2 linked regions of the Loktanella sp. M215 genome follow. The protein of the gene in region 2 interacts with the protein of the main gene of each other region in a pairwise test. Links are inferred from orthologs where the notes say so. Each region holds a gene or a part of one and is shown on either strand. Other genes may lie near its edges.

What was found. The genes of interacting proteins can lie anywhere in the genome.
Region 1: the proteins of GLR48_RS12730 (region 2) and lepA interact in binary tests that used the Escherichia coli proteins (3 or more experiments, as listed by UniProt). The link is inferred for Loktanella sp. M215 from one-to-one orthologs.

Annotation. Positions count from the first base shown.
Region 1 is NZ_WMEA01000001.1:2,401,435-2,408,389, reverse strand. The notes cover bases 2,506-5,455. They hold lepA (translation elongation factor 4), read right to left. Parts: upstream 4,906-5,455; coding sequence 3,106-4,905; downstream 2,506-3,105. Other genes in these bases: GLR48_RS11760 (DNA gyrase inhibitor YacG), read right to left, coding at 5,367-5,455; GLR48_RS11775 (DUF4160 domain-containing protein), read right to left, coding at 2,729-2,971; GLR48_RS11780 (DUF2442 domain-containing protein), read right to left, coding at 2,515-2,748. Also shown: GLR48_RS11800 (3-hydroxybutyrate dehydrogenase), read right to left, coding at 1-141; GLR48_RS11795 (NAD(P)-dependent oxidoreductase), read right to left, coding at 235-1,101; GLR48_RS11790 (alkylphosphonate utilization protein), read right to left, coding at 1,163-1,675; GLR48_RS11785 (hypothetical protein), read right to left, coding at 1,689-2,501; more of GLR48_RS11760, read right to left, coding at 5,456-5,540; GLR48_RS11755 (ribonuclease E/G), read right to left, coding at 5,537-6,568; GLR48_RS11750 (Maf family protein), read right to left, coding at 6,565-6,955. UniProt on the Escherichia coli protein: Required for accurate and efficient protein synthesis under certain stress conditions. May act as a fidelity factor of the translation reaction, by catalyzing a one-codon backward translocation of tRNAs on improperly translocated ribosomes.
Region 2 is NZ_WMEA01000001.1:2,589,055-2,597,281, forward strand. Bases 2,679-5,678 are described here. They hold GLR48_RS12730 (CorA family divalent cation transporter), read right to left. Parts: upstream 4,668-5,678; coding sequence 3,690-4,667; downstream 2,679-3,689. Other genes in these bases: GLR48_RS12720 (Fur family transcriptional regulator), read right to left, coding at 2,679-2,789; GLR48_RS12725 (DUF533 domain-containing protein), read left to right, coding at 2,941-3,693; GLR48_RS12735 (PhzF family phenazine biosynthesis protein), read right to left, coding at 4,654-5,508; GLR48_RS12740 (cation:proton antiporter), read right to left, coding at 5,505-5,678. Outside these bases: GLR48_RS12705 (hypothetical protein), read right to left, coding at 1-19; eno (phosphopyruvate hydratase), read right to left, coding at 19-1,296; GLR48_RS12715 (DMT family transporter), read right to left, coding at 1,334-2,224; more of GLR48_RS12720, read right to left, coding at 2,376-2,678; more of GLR48_RS12740, read right to left, coding at 5,679-6,764; GLR48_RS12745 (GNAT family N-acetyltransferase), read right to left, coding at 6,809-7,678; GLR48_RS25675 (hypothetical protein), read left to right, coding at 7,749-7,874; tyrS (tyrosine--tRNA ligase), read right to left, coding at 7,871-8,227. UniProt on the Escherichia coli protein: Zinc transporter. Acts as a Zn(2+):proton symporter, which likely mediates zinc ion uptake. Purified ZntB reconstituted in liposomes also binds and transports Cd(2+), Ni(2+) and Co(2+).

The DNA.
Region 1 (6,955 bases), 190 kb from region 2 along the record:
GTCCGCAACCTTTTGCGCCGACTCCAGCTTCAGGTCGGCGATGCAGACGTTCGCGCCGTCGCTGATGTATTTCTCGGCAATCGCGCGGCCGATGCCGCTGGCGGCGCCCGTCACGATGCAGTTCTTTCCGGTCATGTTCATGATAGATGTCCTTTCGCGCCCGCTTTGTGGGCGTCTTCAGTCAAACCAGTCGTGCCGCACCGCGGTTCCGCCGCGGCGCGGCATCGGCCGGTCCTAGCCCATCGCCTGCAGCCGCTTCAGCAAGCTGGAGGTATCCCAGCGCCCGCCGCCCAACTTCTGCACGTCCTTGTAGAACTGGTCCACCAGCGCCGTCACCGGCAGACTCGCGCCATTCTCGTCCGCCGTGGCCAGACAGATCCCCAGATCTTTGCGCATCCAGTCCACCGCAAAGCCGTGGGTGTAATGATCGTCCAGCATCGTCTTGTAACGATTGCTCATCTGCCACGACCCGGCAGCGCCCTGAGAGATCACCTCCACCACAGCCGCCCCGTCCAGCCCGGCCTTGTCGGCAAAGTGCAGTGCCTCGCTCAACCCCTGCACAAGCCCCGCAATCGCGATCTGATTGCACATCTTGGTCATCTGGCCCGCGCCACTCTCGCCGATGCGACGGCAGAGCTTCGCATAGATCTCCATCACCGGCGCGGCCTTGTCATAGGCGGCCTGATCCCCGCCGCACATGATCGACAGCTGCCCGTTCTCGGCCCCCGCCTGCCCGCCGCTGATGGGTGCGTCGACAAAGTTCAGCCCCGCCGCCTTGGCCGCGTCATAAAGCTCGCGCGTCACCGCAGCACTGACCGTCGTGTGATCGACGTAGAGCGCGCCCTTGTCCATCGCGCCAAACGCCCCGCCCTCTCCTGTCGTCACGCTGCGCAGGTCGTCGTCGTTGCCGACGCAGGACAGCACGATCTCGGCCCCGCGCACGGCCTCTGCCGGGGTCGCACCCATCGCACCGCCGTGTTCCTTGACCCAGGCGTCGGCCTTGGCGGTCGTGCGGTTATAGACGGTGACGTCGTGCGTCTTGGCCAGATGCCCCGCCATCGGGTAGCCCATCACGCCCAGTCCCAGAAATGCCAGCTTCATGTCGTCTCTCCTGTTATTTGAGACGCAGCATGGCGGTTTTGGCGCGGATGTGAAGCGGCTGTCAGGACTTCTTCACGAATTCCGTCAGGATCACGATGCGCTGCCCCTCGACCCGGCCTTCGATATGGGCGGGGTTATCGGCGACCAGAGAGATCCGCCGCACCGCCGTCCCGCGCTTGGCCGTGAAATTCGCGCCCTTGACGGTCAGGTCCTTGATCAGCGTGACCGTGTCGCCGGTGTGCAGAGTCACCCCGTTGGCGTCGGTGTGCTGGCTCTCGCCCGCGACATTCTCGGCCCAGGCCCGCGTGTCGTCATCAAGGTAAAGCTGCCCCAGCAGATCGTCCGCCCAGGGGGCATCGATCTTTTGCAGCGTGCGAAAGGCGAGCACCTGCACGGCGGCATCCTCAGACCACATGGTCGTGGCGAGGCTGCGGAAGTGGTCCGGATTCGGGCTGTCCGCCGCGATCTGGTCCGCACAGATGCCGCAGAGGTCCACACTCGCGTCCGCCGGACCGCCGGAGACGGGTGTGGGGATGAGCGGGGTCGCGGGGGTGGCGCAGAGGGGGCAGGTCATAATTAAAGCTCAATCATATTTGTAGGAAGTTTAACAACACCGCACAAAAACCTTGCAAGATTGGCACGGCGACAAGCAAAAAACCTGCAGAAACTAGGATAGACGCAGCCATGCGCCCTGAACGCCGCGAAATATTTTGAAGATCCAAAAGCCTAAATATTAAAAGACTAGTTATTTGTCGATTAGGGGAATATCCAAAACGATTCACTCCATCGGAGTCTGAAACATCAACGTAATAAGTGCCTTCCCCCGCAACTTCGTGAATGGAATTTTCCATTGAAACACCACCGAAATCCGCGAACTGGCCCAATTTCATAATAATTGCGGGTTTAGCATTTTCAGGCAAGATTAATTCGATTAATCTTGTAATTTTTTCATATTCATCACTTAATATGTGTAATTTCTTTTTCTGATAATCGACTAAAAACTCTTTTACTCTCTCCCTCAAAATTTCCGCAGTGACGCCATTATTCACCGCATCAGCAGCAGATCTATATTGTCTTAGAAAATTCGGACAACGAATGACATAGATTAGCCTTGCGCAAAAGAAAGCCATAGCCGCAAAATATAATAGAAACCAATTGTACGGGATCTTCAAGCTCAACTCCAATGGAGCTTGCGCCCCAAATGGAAAAATTTGAAGCGAAACAGGGAATTTTTCGGTCAAGACCATAATAGCAGGCAAAACAAATACCCAAATGTTAGTTGATGCAACAATTTTATTGTCTAGTATCGACTTTAGCGCCTCCCAGTCGAAAGCAGGAAAATAGCTGTGGGCATCGCTGTTAATAATTCTTGCGTTAGAACTAGAGACTTTCATCTTCAATATAACACTGTTTTCAAGCCGCCACCCCAACCCCATCCGCCGACAATAGCGCCGGCACGGAAATATCCTCGTCCAGCGCCGCCCAATGAAGGCCAAAGGGGCTGACTTCTACCCCGGCCCGATCCTCTGGCGATGCGTCCAGCAGACGGGGGAACCATGCCAGCGGCACGCCAAGGCGGCGGCCATCGGCAAGGCCGACCCACAGCATCTCGTCGTCGCAATGTGCCTCAATGGCCGAAATGGTCATGCCAAGCCTCCTCGATCTGTGCAGCGCGGTCGGTGATAATCCGGGCCAGTGCCTTCAGGGTCCGCGCGTCAAAGCCGTGGCTGCGGGCGCAGGCGGCTGGGCTGACCCAGAATTTCGCTTCCGCCCCGTCCTTCATGACGTGGACATGTATCGGTTCGCGAGGGTCGCCTTCGTTAGAATAGAAGAAAAACCGGAACCCGTCCTGTCTGAAAACCGTCGGCATAGTGACAGGTTAGCAGTGCGCGCGGTCAAGTCACGCGAAAGTTGCAGGACTACAAACGCAACCCAGTGCGGCCGCAGTTGGCTGCGCCAACCGCTTACCCGCACCGGCCTTTATCAGCGCCAAAAATGAACAGCTTAGCTGTCCATTTTCAGTGCGCTAATAAAGGCCTCCTGCGGAATATCGACTTTCCCGAACTGCCGCATCTTCTTCTTGCCCGCCTTCTGCTTGTCCAGCAGCTTGCGTTTCCGCGTCGCGTCGCCGCCGTAGCATTTGGCCGTCACGTCCTTGCGCAGCGCACTCAAAGTCTCGCGCGCGATCACCTTGCCGCCGATGGCCGCCTGGATCGGAATCTTGAACATGTGGCGGGGGATCAGGTCCTTCAGCTTTTCGACCATCGCGCGGCCCCGCATCTCGGCCCGGTCGCGGTGGACCATCATCGACAGCGCGTCCACGGGTTCGTCGTTGACCAGCACCGACATCTTGACCAGCGCGTCCTCTTGATAGCCCGTCAGGTTGTAATCAAAGGACGCATAGCCCTTGGTCACGGATTTCAGGCGGTCGTAGAAGTCGAACACAACCTCGTTCAGCGGCAGGTCATAGACGACCATCGCGCGGCTGCCCGCATAGGTCAGGTCCAGCTGCACGCCGCGGCGGTCCTGGCACAGTTTCAGCACGTCGCCCAAATATTCGTCGGGCACAAGGATCGTCGCCTTGATCCGCGGCTCTTCGATATGGTCGACATAGGTCAGGTCGGGCATGTCGGCGGGGTTGTGCAGGTCCTGCTCTGACCCGTCCTTCATGAAGATGTGGTAAACCACGGACGGCGCGGTGGTGATCAGGTCGATGTTGTATTCCCGCTCGATCCGGTCGCGGATGACCTCCAGATGCAGCAGGCCAAGGAAGCCGCAGCGGAAGCCGAAGCCGAGGGCGGCCGAGGTCTCCATCTCGAAGCTGAAGGAGGCGTCGTTGAGTGCCAGCTTGTCGATCGCGTTGCGCAGATCCTCGAATTCCGAGGAGTCGACGGGGAAAAGACCACAGAACACGACGGGTTGCGCAGGCTTGAAGCCGGGCAGCGCCTGCGTGGCGCCCTTGCGCTCGCTGGTGATCGTGTCACCGACGCGGGTGTCGCGCACCTCTTTGATCTGGGCGGTGAAGAACCCGATCTCTCCGGGCCCGAGTTCGTCCATCGGCAGCATGCCGGGTTTGAACACGCCAAGGCGGTCGATCAGGTGGACGGTGTCGTTCGACATGAACTTCACCCGGTCCTTGAGCTTGATCACCCCGTCGATGATCCGCACCAGCACGACGACGCCGAGGTAGGCATCATACCACGAATCCACCAGCATCGCCTTGAGCGGCGCATCGCGCTCGCCCTTGGGGGCGGGCAGACGGTGGACGACGGCCTCCAGCGTTTCGTGGATGCCGACGCCGGTCTTGGCGCTGACCCGGATCGCCTGGGACGCGTCGATGCCGATCACATCCTCGATCTGCGTCGCCACCCGGTCACATTCGCTGGCGGGCAGGTCGATCTTGTTGAGCACCGGCACGATCTCGTGGTCCGCGTCCAGCGCATGATAGACGTTGGCCAGCGTCTGCGCCTCGACCCCCTGCGTGCTGTCGACGACCAGCAAGGATCCTTCTACGGCGCGCATGGACCGCGACACCTCGTAGGCGAAATCGACGTGACCGGGGGTATCGATCAGGTTGAGGACATACATCTCGCCGTTGTCGGCCTTGTAGTCGATGCGCACGGTCTGCGCCTTGATCGTGATGCCCCGCTCGCGCTCGATATCCATGGAGTCCAGCATCTGCGCCTTCATGTCCCGGTCGGCGACGGTGCCGGTGGACTGGATCAGGCGGTCGGCCAGCGTGGATTTCCCGTGGTCGATATGCGCCACGATCGAGAAATTGCGGATGTGCGAGAGTTCGGTCATGGCGCGGCCCCAAGGGTCTGAATTAGAGACCGTCAATGGCCCGTAAGGCACGATTTTGCAAGGGGCCATGCCATCGCGACGGGCTTGCTTCGGTGACAAACATGTGGCGCAGGCGAAACGACATGGCCACCCCCGGCGGCGCGTCCCCCCCCCCGAGACTGTCACCACCCCCGGCCCGCCGCGCACTGCGGATGCAGGCAGTAGACAACCAGACAACGCAGGATGCGCGAGATGAAGCGTTTGTAGCTACCTGTGACAGCTTCGGCTTTTTGAAAGCAGCCAAAATTCTTATATGTCTGTTCGCTTTAATGGTGCCCAGGGGCGGAATCGAACCACCGACACGAGGATTTTCAATCCACTGCTCTACCCCTGAGCTACCCGGGCACCGGGATGGCCAACGCCATCGGGTAGCGGCGTTCTAGGTCAGCCGCGCGGGGGTGTCCAGAGGGATTTCGCGCAAATCAGTGGGGTTTTTCGGGGTCGTGCCAATCGTCGTCATCCCCCTGCTCTTCCGGCGCGGCTGGGATCGCGTAGGACCCCGTCAGCCACTTTGCCAGATCGACATCGGCGCAGCGACGCGAGCAGAAGGGTTTGTATTTCGGATCGGTATCGCGGTCGCAGATCGGGCAGGTCATGTGGGCAGACCCTGCCACGGCAGCCGCTCGCGTTTGCGCTGCAGTTCGAACAGGCCCATGGTCGTCCAGCCCACGAGGGATGTTTCCACCGTGTCGGCGCGGAAGGCTGCGCGCAGGGATTGTTCGACCTGCTTGCGGTGCGCCTTGGACATCGGCGCGAAGTCCACGGCGATCTGCCCGCCAAAGCCGCGCAGGCGCAACGCGCGCGGCAGCACGCGGGCGGCGGCAAGGTTCACCTTGAGTGCGGCCGCCGGAGAGGTATCGCCACCGGTATTGACGTCAACGGCCACCAGCGCGCGTGTCGCCTCGACATACATCGTGCCGTCGGACAGGGCGATGCGGGGCTGCGAGATATCGTCGATCTGGTCCATGACGCCAAGGCGTTCGAATCCGCCGGGTTCGGTCACGACCTCAGCCGGGATCACCCATTCGCGCCAGGCCAATGCATGCGGGCCGTCGCCTTCGGTCAGGGCTTCGGGCTCGGCCCCCTCGCCCTCGGCCATGATCGCGGCAGCAAGGTCCTGCATCGCACCGATATCCTCGGCAATCTCGTCTTCGGTCGCATGGGCGCAGGAGGAACGCAGGATCAGACCGGCGCCGTCCGCGTCATCGAAAACGCCGTGTGCGACGGCCAAGAGCGCGTTGCGCTGGTCGTCGTCGGTGATCTGGCGGCTGACGTTCACGCCCGGCTTGCCGGGGGTGACAATCGCAAAGCGGCTTTTGAACAGCACGCGGTCGGTGACGGGGACGGCCTTGCCATCCTCGGCGTAGCCCGTGACCTGCACCAGCATCGGCTGCCCGGGGCGCAGGCCCTTGGCGCTGCGCAGGAAGGCTGTGCCGCCTTCGGGCAGGCGCAGCATCATGCCGCCCTGCCCCTTCAGCGGCCGGTCGCAGACGGCGCGATAGATCGCACCGGGGCGCGGCGCGTCGGGCGTGTCGATCAGCAGATCGTCAAGTTGGCCGTCCACCAGCAGGGCGGCGGCCTCAATCCCGTTCAGATCGTCGAGGATGATGGTGCGGCCCTTCATGCGGGGACTCCGTATATGGGATAACCTGCGGCGGTCAGCAGGGTGGCGGTTTCCGCCAGTGGCAGGCCGACGACGGACGTAAAGCTGCCGTTGATCCACGGGATGAACGCACCGGCAGGCCCCTGAATGGCATAGCCCCCCGCCTTGCCGCGCCAGTCGTCCGAGGCGATGTAGGCGTCGACCTCGGCGTCAGAGAGGCGTTTCATCATCACAGTCGTCTGCACGTCGCGGGCCGTCACGCGGCCGTTCCGACGCACCGTCACCGCGGTGATGACCTTGTGACGGCGGCCCGACAGCAGGGCGAGAAAGGCGCGCGCCTCGGCCGCGTCCGCCGGTTTACCCATGATGCGCCGGCCCAGTGCCACGGTCGTATCGGCGCACAGCACG
Region 2 (8,227 bases):
TATCGAACCGGGCGATCATCAGCCCCGCAGGATGCTGCGTCCGGCGTAAAGGGCCGTCTCGCCCAGCATTTCCTCGATCCGGATCAGCTGGTTGTACTTGGCCAAGCGGTCAGAGCGGGACAGCGACCCGGTCTTGATCTGGCCGCAGTTGGTGGCCACGGCAAGGTCGGCGATGGTGGTGTCCTCGGTCTCTCCGGAGCGGTGCGACATGACGTTGGTGAACCGCGCGCGGTGGGCCATGTCGACGGCCTGCAACGTCTCGGTCAGGGTGCCGATCTGGTTGACCTTGACCAGCATGGCATTCGCCGATCCACGCTTGATGCCTTCGGCCAGACGCTTTGGGTTGGTCACGAAAAGGTCGTCGCCCACCAGCTGCACGCGGTCGCCCAGACGATCGGTCAGGGCCTTCCAGCCGTCCCAGTCGTCCTCGGACATGCCGTCTTCGATGCTGATGATGGGATAGTCGTTCACTAGCTTTTCAAGGTAGTCGACATTCTGGTCCGAGGTGAACGAGGCGCCTTCGCCCTTCATCTCGTACTTGCCGTCCTTGAAGTATTCGGTCGAGGCGCAATCGAGGGCGAGGTAGATATCCTTGCCGGGTGTGTAGCCTGCCTTTTCGATGGACTTCAAAATGAAATCAAGTGCTTCGCGGGTGGAGTTCAGGCCGGGGGCAAAGCCGCCCTCGTCGCCGATGCCGGTGTTGTGGCCCGCGGCGGAGAGTTCTTTCTTCAGCGTGTGAAACACTTCGGAGCCCATGCGGATCGCTTCGCGGATATTGTCCGCAGCCACCGGCATGATCATGAATTCCTGAATATCGATCGGGTTATCGGCGTGTTCGCCGCCATTGATGATGTTCATCATCGGCACCGGCAGCATCCGTGCAGATGTGCCGCCGATGTAGCGGAACAGCGGCTGCGAGGTGAAATCGGCGGCGGCCTTGGCGACGGCCATCGACACGCCGAGGATCGCGTTCGCACCCAGACGCCCCTTGTTGTCGGTGCCGTCCAGTTCGATCATCGTCATGTCGATGCCGACCTGATCGGTGGCGTCATAATCCAGCAGTGCCTCGAAGATCTCGCCGTTCACGGCGGCGACCGCTTCCAGCACGCCCTTGCCCATGTAGCGGGACTTGTCCCCGTCGCGGCGCTCGTGCGCTTCGTGCATGCCGGTCGACGCACCCGAGGGGACGGCGGCGCGGCCCATGGTGCCGTCTTCGAGGGTCACGTCGACCTCGACCGTGGGGTTGCCACGGCTGTCGAGGATTTCGCGGGCGTGGATGTCGATGATACTGCTCATGAGAGGCCTCCGGTGGGTGATGTTAGCGTTAACGGTGTTATATCGCGCCTGCTGCTGCAAGGGAAGCACGGCGGCGCTGGCCTTCGCGCAGGGCGGCGTAGGTGCCGGATCCCACGATGATCGCGGCCCCGAACAAGGTGGCGGCGTCGGGGCGTTCGCCGAAGACGGTGACGCCGACGATCAGGGCAAAGACCAGGCGGGAATAGCGGAACGGTGCGATATGGGACATGTCGCCCAGCCGTGTCGCGGTGACTAACGCGTAATAGCCCAGCACGCCCGCCACGATGGATCCCGCCACGCGCAGCGAATCCGTGGTGCCGGGCAGGACGAAGCGGTCGCCGACCACGGCCATCAGGACCAACCCGGTGGGCACGATGACGGCAAAGGCGTAGGTGGACAGGCGCATGGAGCTGATGGTCTTGGGGATCCGCCGGGTCGCCAGATCGCGGATACCGAGGAAGATCACGCCCTGCACGGCGAAGAGCGATGCGGGGCGGAAGGAATCCATGCCCGGCCGGATGATCAGCAGCACGCCGCAAAACCCGACGGCGATCGCGGCCCAGCGCCGCCAGCCGACGGCTTCTTGCAGGAACAGGGCCGCCCCCAGCGTCACGAACAGCGGCGTCGCCTGAAAGATCGCCGAGGCCGAAGAGATCGGCGTCAGCACCACGGCGGAAACATAGCCCAGCGTTCCAAAGACCTCGCCGGCGTTACGCAGCAGGACCATAGGATGCAGGACGTCGCGGCGCAGAAGACGCTCGCCCTGCATGCGGCAGACGATAGCAAAGACGATGCCGCCGCCCAGACCCAGCATGGCGAGGATCTGCCCCGTCGGCAGAGCCCCCGCCATCTGCTTGATGAACATGTCCTCCAGTGCGAAGCCGAGCATCGCGAGAACCATCAGGATGCTGCCGCGCAGATTGTCCAAGTGTCGTGCCCTTCTGCGCCAATGTTGGGGGTGGATTACGCCTCTCTTGCCGGGTTGCAAAGCGCAGGCGTCGATTTTTATTCGCGCCCTCGCCGGCAGGCGGCAACGGGGCGCCCGCCCGACAAGGTGACACTGTCAGGCCGCCGGGCCTCTAGTCCGCCTCGATCCGGGTGCCGAAAAGTTCCAGCCGGTGCCCGATCAGGCGGTAGCCCAGCCGCTTGGCGATGCGGTCCTGCAGCGCCTCGATCTCGGGGTCGACGAATTCGATGACCTGACCGGTGGCCACGTCGATCAGGTGGTCGTGGTGGCCGCCGTCCGCCGCCTCGTAGCGTGCGCGCCCGTCGCCGAAGGCATGCTTCTCAAGGATGCCCTGCTCTTCGAACAGCTTGACCGTGCGATAAACCGTGGCGAGCGAGATGCGGGGGTCGATGGCCGCGGCGCGGGCGTGCAGCGCCTCGGCGTCCGGGTGATCGGTGGCGTCGTCCAACACCCGTGCAATGACCCGGCGGGGGGCCGTCATGCGCAGCCCGGCGGCGGCGGCGCGGCTTTGGATGGTCTGGGTCATGGCGCCTCGGTGATCCGTGTATCGCCCGGTCTTAGCGAAGTTTCGCCCAAAGGGCCACCGTCTCGGCCCCCGATCGGTATGGCGGGCGTTCACCGTGACAAGGACGCGCGGGATGTGACATCTTGCGCTTGGCAGCAGAGAGGAGACGACGATGAGCTTGATGCAGACACTGGCGCGGGTCGCCGTGGGCGTGGCCGTGGCCAAGGGGGCGCGGGCCCTGACGCAGAACGCCCGGGCAGGCAAATCCGGCACCGTTCTGGATGACATGCTGGGCAAGCGTGGCACCACGGCGCGCGCGGGACAGACCGGCGGTCTGGGCGGATTGCTGGACAGTTTGCAGGGGCGGCAAAGCGGCACCCGTCGCACCCAGCCGTCCGCTGGCGGATTGTCGGACCTGTTGGGCGGTCTGGCGGGGGCCGGTGGTCTTGGCGGTCTGATCGGCGGCCTGACGGGTGGATCCTCCGGTCAGCGCAGCACGGGCCAGTTCGGCGAAAGGCTGCAATTGCAGATCGACGCGACCGCCGATCCGCAGGCCCAGATGCCGCCAGAGCAGGAGGGCCTTGCCGCCGTCATGCTGCTGGCGATGGTACAGGCCGCACAGGCCGACGGCACGCTCGACGATAAAGAGCGTTCCCGCATCATGGATCATCTGGACGGCGCCTCGGCGCAGGAGCGCGCCTTTGTCGAGGATGCGATGACCCGGCGCATGTCGGTGTCCGATCTGGCCGCCGGTGTGCCCGAAGGGGCCGAGGCGCAGGTTTACACGATGGCGCTGATGGCCATCGACCTCGACCACCCGGCAGAGGTCGATTTCCTGCGCGGCTTTGCGGATGAACTGGGCCTGCGGTCGGCTGATGTGAACGACATCCACGCCAAGGCCGGTGTCGTGCCGCTGTATAGCTAGAACCAGCGCAACCAGCGCATCACGGCGGCGGACACGACGCCGATCACGGCCATGCTGATGCACAGAACTGCAAAGGCATGGCCGCTTTGCACCCCCGGCATCCCGCCGACGTTGACGCCAAAGAGGCCAGTCAGAAATCCCAGCGGCAAAAAGATCGCGGCGACCACGGACAAACGATAGCCGTTTTTCTCCAGCCGCGCGTTCTGCACCGTGTCCAGATGGTCCGCCATGGCCGTCAGGCGGTCGTGGACTTCCGACAGCTCCTCCAGCGCCCAGCGGCAGCGGCTGGCGGTGTCGCGCAGGCGGTGGCGCAGATCGTCCTTGATCAGGTCGGTCGGCGCCTGCGAAACCTGCGTCAGCGCCTCGGCCAGGGGGGCCACGTGGCGGCGGAACTTGATGATCTCGCGCCGCAATGGTGCCAGATCGTCCAAGGGTGCGCGGTCGTGTTCGTAGACGTCGCCCTCCATATCGTCGGCGGCATCCTCGCGCACAAAAGCGATGTTTTCCAAGCGTTCGACCAGCCCTTCGGTGATCCGCGCCAGCATGTGACCGGGGCTGTGGGGGGCATCGCCCGCCGCGACCTGATCGCGCAGATCTTCCAGCGCAAAGATCCGCTGGCGGCGCACGGTGATCATCAGCGTGTCGGTCATCCAGATCCGCAGCGAGACCATGTCAGCGGTTTCCTCGCCCTCGTTGAGGTTGATGCCGCGCAGGGTGATCGCCATGCCGTGGTCGTCCATGTCCATGCGCGGCCGGGTCTTGTCGGCCAGCAGCGTGCGGCGGGCGAGGCCCGGCAGGTTCGTCGCCGACCACCCGGCCAGCGCCATGTCCGACAGATCGAAATGCAGCCAGCGATAGGCCGCGCCGTCGACGGGCTTGGCCGCCAGATCGGGGGCGGGCCTTGCGGTGCCATCTTCCCAGATGTCGAAGGCCGACAGCGGAACCAGCGTGGTTTCCTCGTTATTCGTCAACAAAGAACTGCCCTTCCATGGTCCTGACGGCATGACCCGCGATGGTGACGCCACCGGTGGGACCATCGGTTCTGGCAAAGATAAGCGACGCGCGGCCCATGTCCACGCCCTGATGGATCGTCAGGTCCTGTGGCTGGCCGGTCAGATCATGCAGCAGCGCACACAGCGCCGCGGCGGCGCTGCCCGTAGCAGGGTCCTCTGGGATATTGTCCAAGGGCGCGAACATCCGCGCGTGGACCATATTGCCCTGCGTGACATAGGCCAGCGTCGCGAAATCGAGGCTCGCTGGATGCAGCGCGGCCCCTTCGCGCATGGCGGCCACATCGGGCTGGCAGCGGCGCAGAGCGTCCCGGTCGGTCAACCGCGCGATGACGAAGGTCAGGCCGACGCCCGCCTGCACGGGCGGATGGACGGTGCCGTCCAGATTCGCGACGGTCAGCCCCAGCGCGCGGGCGACCAATGCGGGGTCGGGCGCGCCGTGGCGGGTCAGCGGTGTGGTGGTGGTAAAGCTGCCGCGGCCCTGCGCCACCGTGCAGGGAATCGGGCCGACGCCGGTCTCGAGGATCATGTCTGCCGGAAAGCCGAGGTCCGCCAGCGCCACCGCGGTGCCGATCAGGGGGTGGCCCGCGAAAGGCACCTCTCGCGTCGGGGTGAAGATGCGGACCCGCGCGCTGTGGCGCAGATCGTCGGGGGGATAGACGAACACCACTTCCGAGTAGTTGAATTCCCGCGCGATGGCGGCAAGCTGCGCCTCTGGCAAGGGGCCCGCATCGGGAAAGACGGCCAGTTGGTTGCCGCCGAACCGGCGGTCGGTGAAGACATCGTAGACGACGTAGGTGTTCATGGGATCAGGCTCGGTTGTGGATTGACGTGATGGGCCAGCCGGGCGACCGTCAGGCCCTGCACGATGATGGAAAAGACGACGACCATGTAGGTGGCGGTCAGGATGATGGGTTTCCACGCGCTGTCTGGCAGCGACAGGGCGAGGGCCACAGAAATCCCGCCCTTCAGCCCGCCCCATGTCATGATGCGGATCACCCCACCAGAATAGCTGCGGAACGGGCGCAGCAGCGTGATCGGGATCGCCACGGCCATGAAACGCGCGACAAGCGCCAGCACGATGGCGGCGCTGCCGGCGATCAGGTGGGACGTATCGAAGACGACGGCAAAGACCTCCACTCCGATCAGCAGGAACAGGACGGCATTCAGGATCTCGTCGATCAGCTTCCAGAAGGCCTCAACGTACTTGCGCGTTTCCTCCGACATCCCAAGGCGCGTGCCGACGTCACCGATCAGCAGGCCGGCGCAGACCGCCATGATCGGGGCAGACACATGCAGCGCCACCGCCAGCTCGTATCCGCCAAAGGCGAGGCCCAGCGTCAACAGCACCTCCAGCGCGTAGTCGTCGATGCGGCGCATCAGGCGGAAGGTCAGGAACCCCAGCACGAGGCCGAGCGCCGCACCGCCGAAGGCCTCGCGCGCAAAAAGCAGCGCTGCCCCGGAAAGGCCCGCATCGTCAGCCGCACCGTGGGCGCTGCCGGTAAAGGCGGCACCGACAAGGATCAGATAGACGACATAGCCCACGCCGTCGTTGAAGAGGCTTTCACCGGCGATCTTGGTTTCCAGCGATTTGGGCAGGTTGGTGTCGCGCAGCACCCCCATCACCGCGACCGGATCGGTGGGCGAGATCAGCGCGCCGAAGACCAGCGCCACCAGCAGCGGCATCCCCGTGATCCACGCAAAGCCGTAGCCCACAATGACGGTCGAGATCGCGATGCCCATCGTGGCCATCAGGCTGACCGTGGCCCATTCCGCCTTCAGGTCCGAGGTCTTGACGTGCAGCGCACCCGCGAACAGCAGAAAGCCCAGCATCCCTTCCAGCAGGGCATCGGAAAATGCGATGCCGGAGACTTGGCCACGGATCGTGTCGGCTACGTTCAGGCCTGGGATCACCGCATCGAGGCCCATAACGATGATCGACGCCAGCAGCGCCACGACGAGGATGCCGATGGCCGAGGGCAGCTTGAGGAACAGGTAGTTGATGGCCCCGAAAAGCCCCGCGAGGACGATCAGCAGTGCGGCGATCTGCAACAGGGTCATGGGGTCGCCTCCGACAGGGTCGCACCTGCGCTAGCATGACGCCCTTACCCGTGCCACCCCGGCAGGCGCAGCCATGTGCCGCCAAGGCGCCGGACTGTGGCACCGCTGCCCAGCTTGAACCGCGCCAGACCGGGGCCTGCGTCCGTGTCGATCGTGCCAAGGTCCAGTTCCGTAACACCGGTCGCGGCCAGACGGCGTGCCGCTTCCATCAGCAGGACGGGATGCGCGCGCAGGCTGCGCCCGCGCGGGCCCGACCACGCGATCTGATAGGTCGCGGCCTGACCGTGGCGCAGGATCAGCATGGCGGCAACGGGGACTGGTCCTTCCATCGCTGTCAGGACCAGCGCGTCGCCGGGATTGGCGCGGGCAAAGGCGAGGCTGACCGCGTGGGGCAGGGCGCGAAACCGCTTGTGTCGCTGCTGTTCCAGATCTGCGGCCAGGAACCAGGCGTCGCGCTGCGGGCACAGCGGACGGAGCGTGATCCGCAGACTCGCGCGACGACCCTGCCGCACCTTGTTGCGCCAGGCGGCATCGCAGAGGGCCAGTTGCCGGTCCGGATCGGGGTCAAGCGGCAGGACTGCCAGTGTCGCCGGTGTCATGATTCGGTGAAATCCGGCGCCGCGCAGGATCGCGTCTTCGCCGGCATCGGCGTTCACCAGATGCAGCCGCGCGCCGCGCAGCGCGGCCACCCGGTCCGCGGGGGGCGTGTCATGGCGAAAGACCGGCCCGCGCGAGGCAAAGCGCAGCGTGCCCAGCGGCCCCAAGGGGCGCGACACGACGAGCACCTGGCCGCAATCGTGCACCCCCTCGACCGCAGCGCTGCGGCCCAGCAGGGTCAGGGCGCGGGCGAACCCGTCCGACTGCTGTAGGGGCAGGGGCCGGTCCAGCTGTGGCATGACGGGGCGCATCAACATGACGTACGTTAAAGCATTGGAAACCTAATGCGGGGTTAATGACGCAACGCCATTTGCGAAAGGTGACCCCATGCGCAACCCGCCACCCACCGTCCGTGGCATCCGCGCCGCATCCCCGCGGCTGACCCTTTCGGCAGCCGCACTGCTGGCGGCGCTGACCTGCCTGCCGCTGCTCGCGCTGGTTCTGATCCTTTAGGTCAGCCGCACCAGCGCGTGCCGCTTCTTGCCCGCCGACAGCTTCATCGGCTGGGCCAGCATGTCCGGCGTCACCATCAGGCCCGCGTCGGTCAGCGCTTCGTCGTTCAGGCGCGCACCATTGTCGGCGATCAGGCGCTTGGCCTCTTTGCCGGACCCCGCCAGACCGCTGCGCACAAGAATTTGCGCGATGGACAAGCCTTCGCCCAGATCTGCGGCTGTCAGGTCCAGCGTCGGCAGATCGTCACCGACGCCACCCTGCTCGAAGACCTCGCGGGCGGTCGCCTCGGCGGCTTCTGCGGCGGCGCGTCCGTGCAGCAGGGCCGTGACCTCGTTGGCAAGGATCACCTTGGC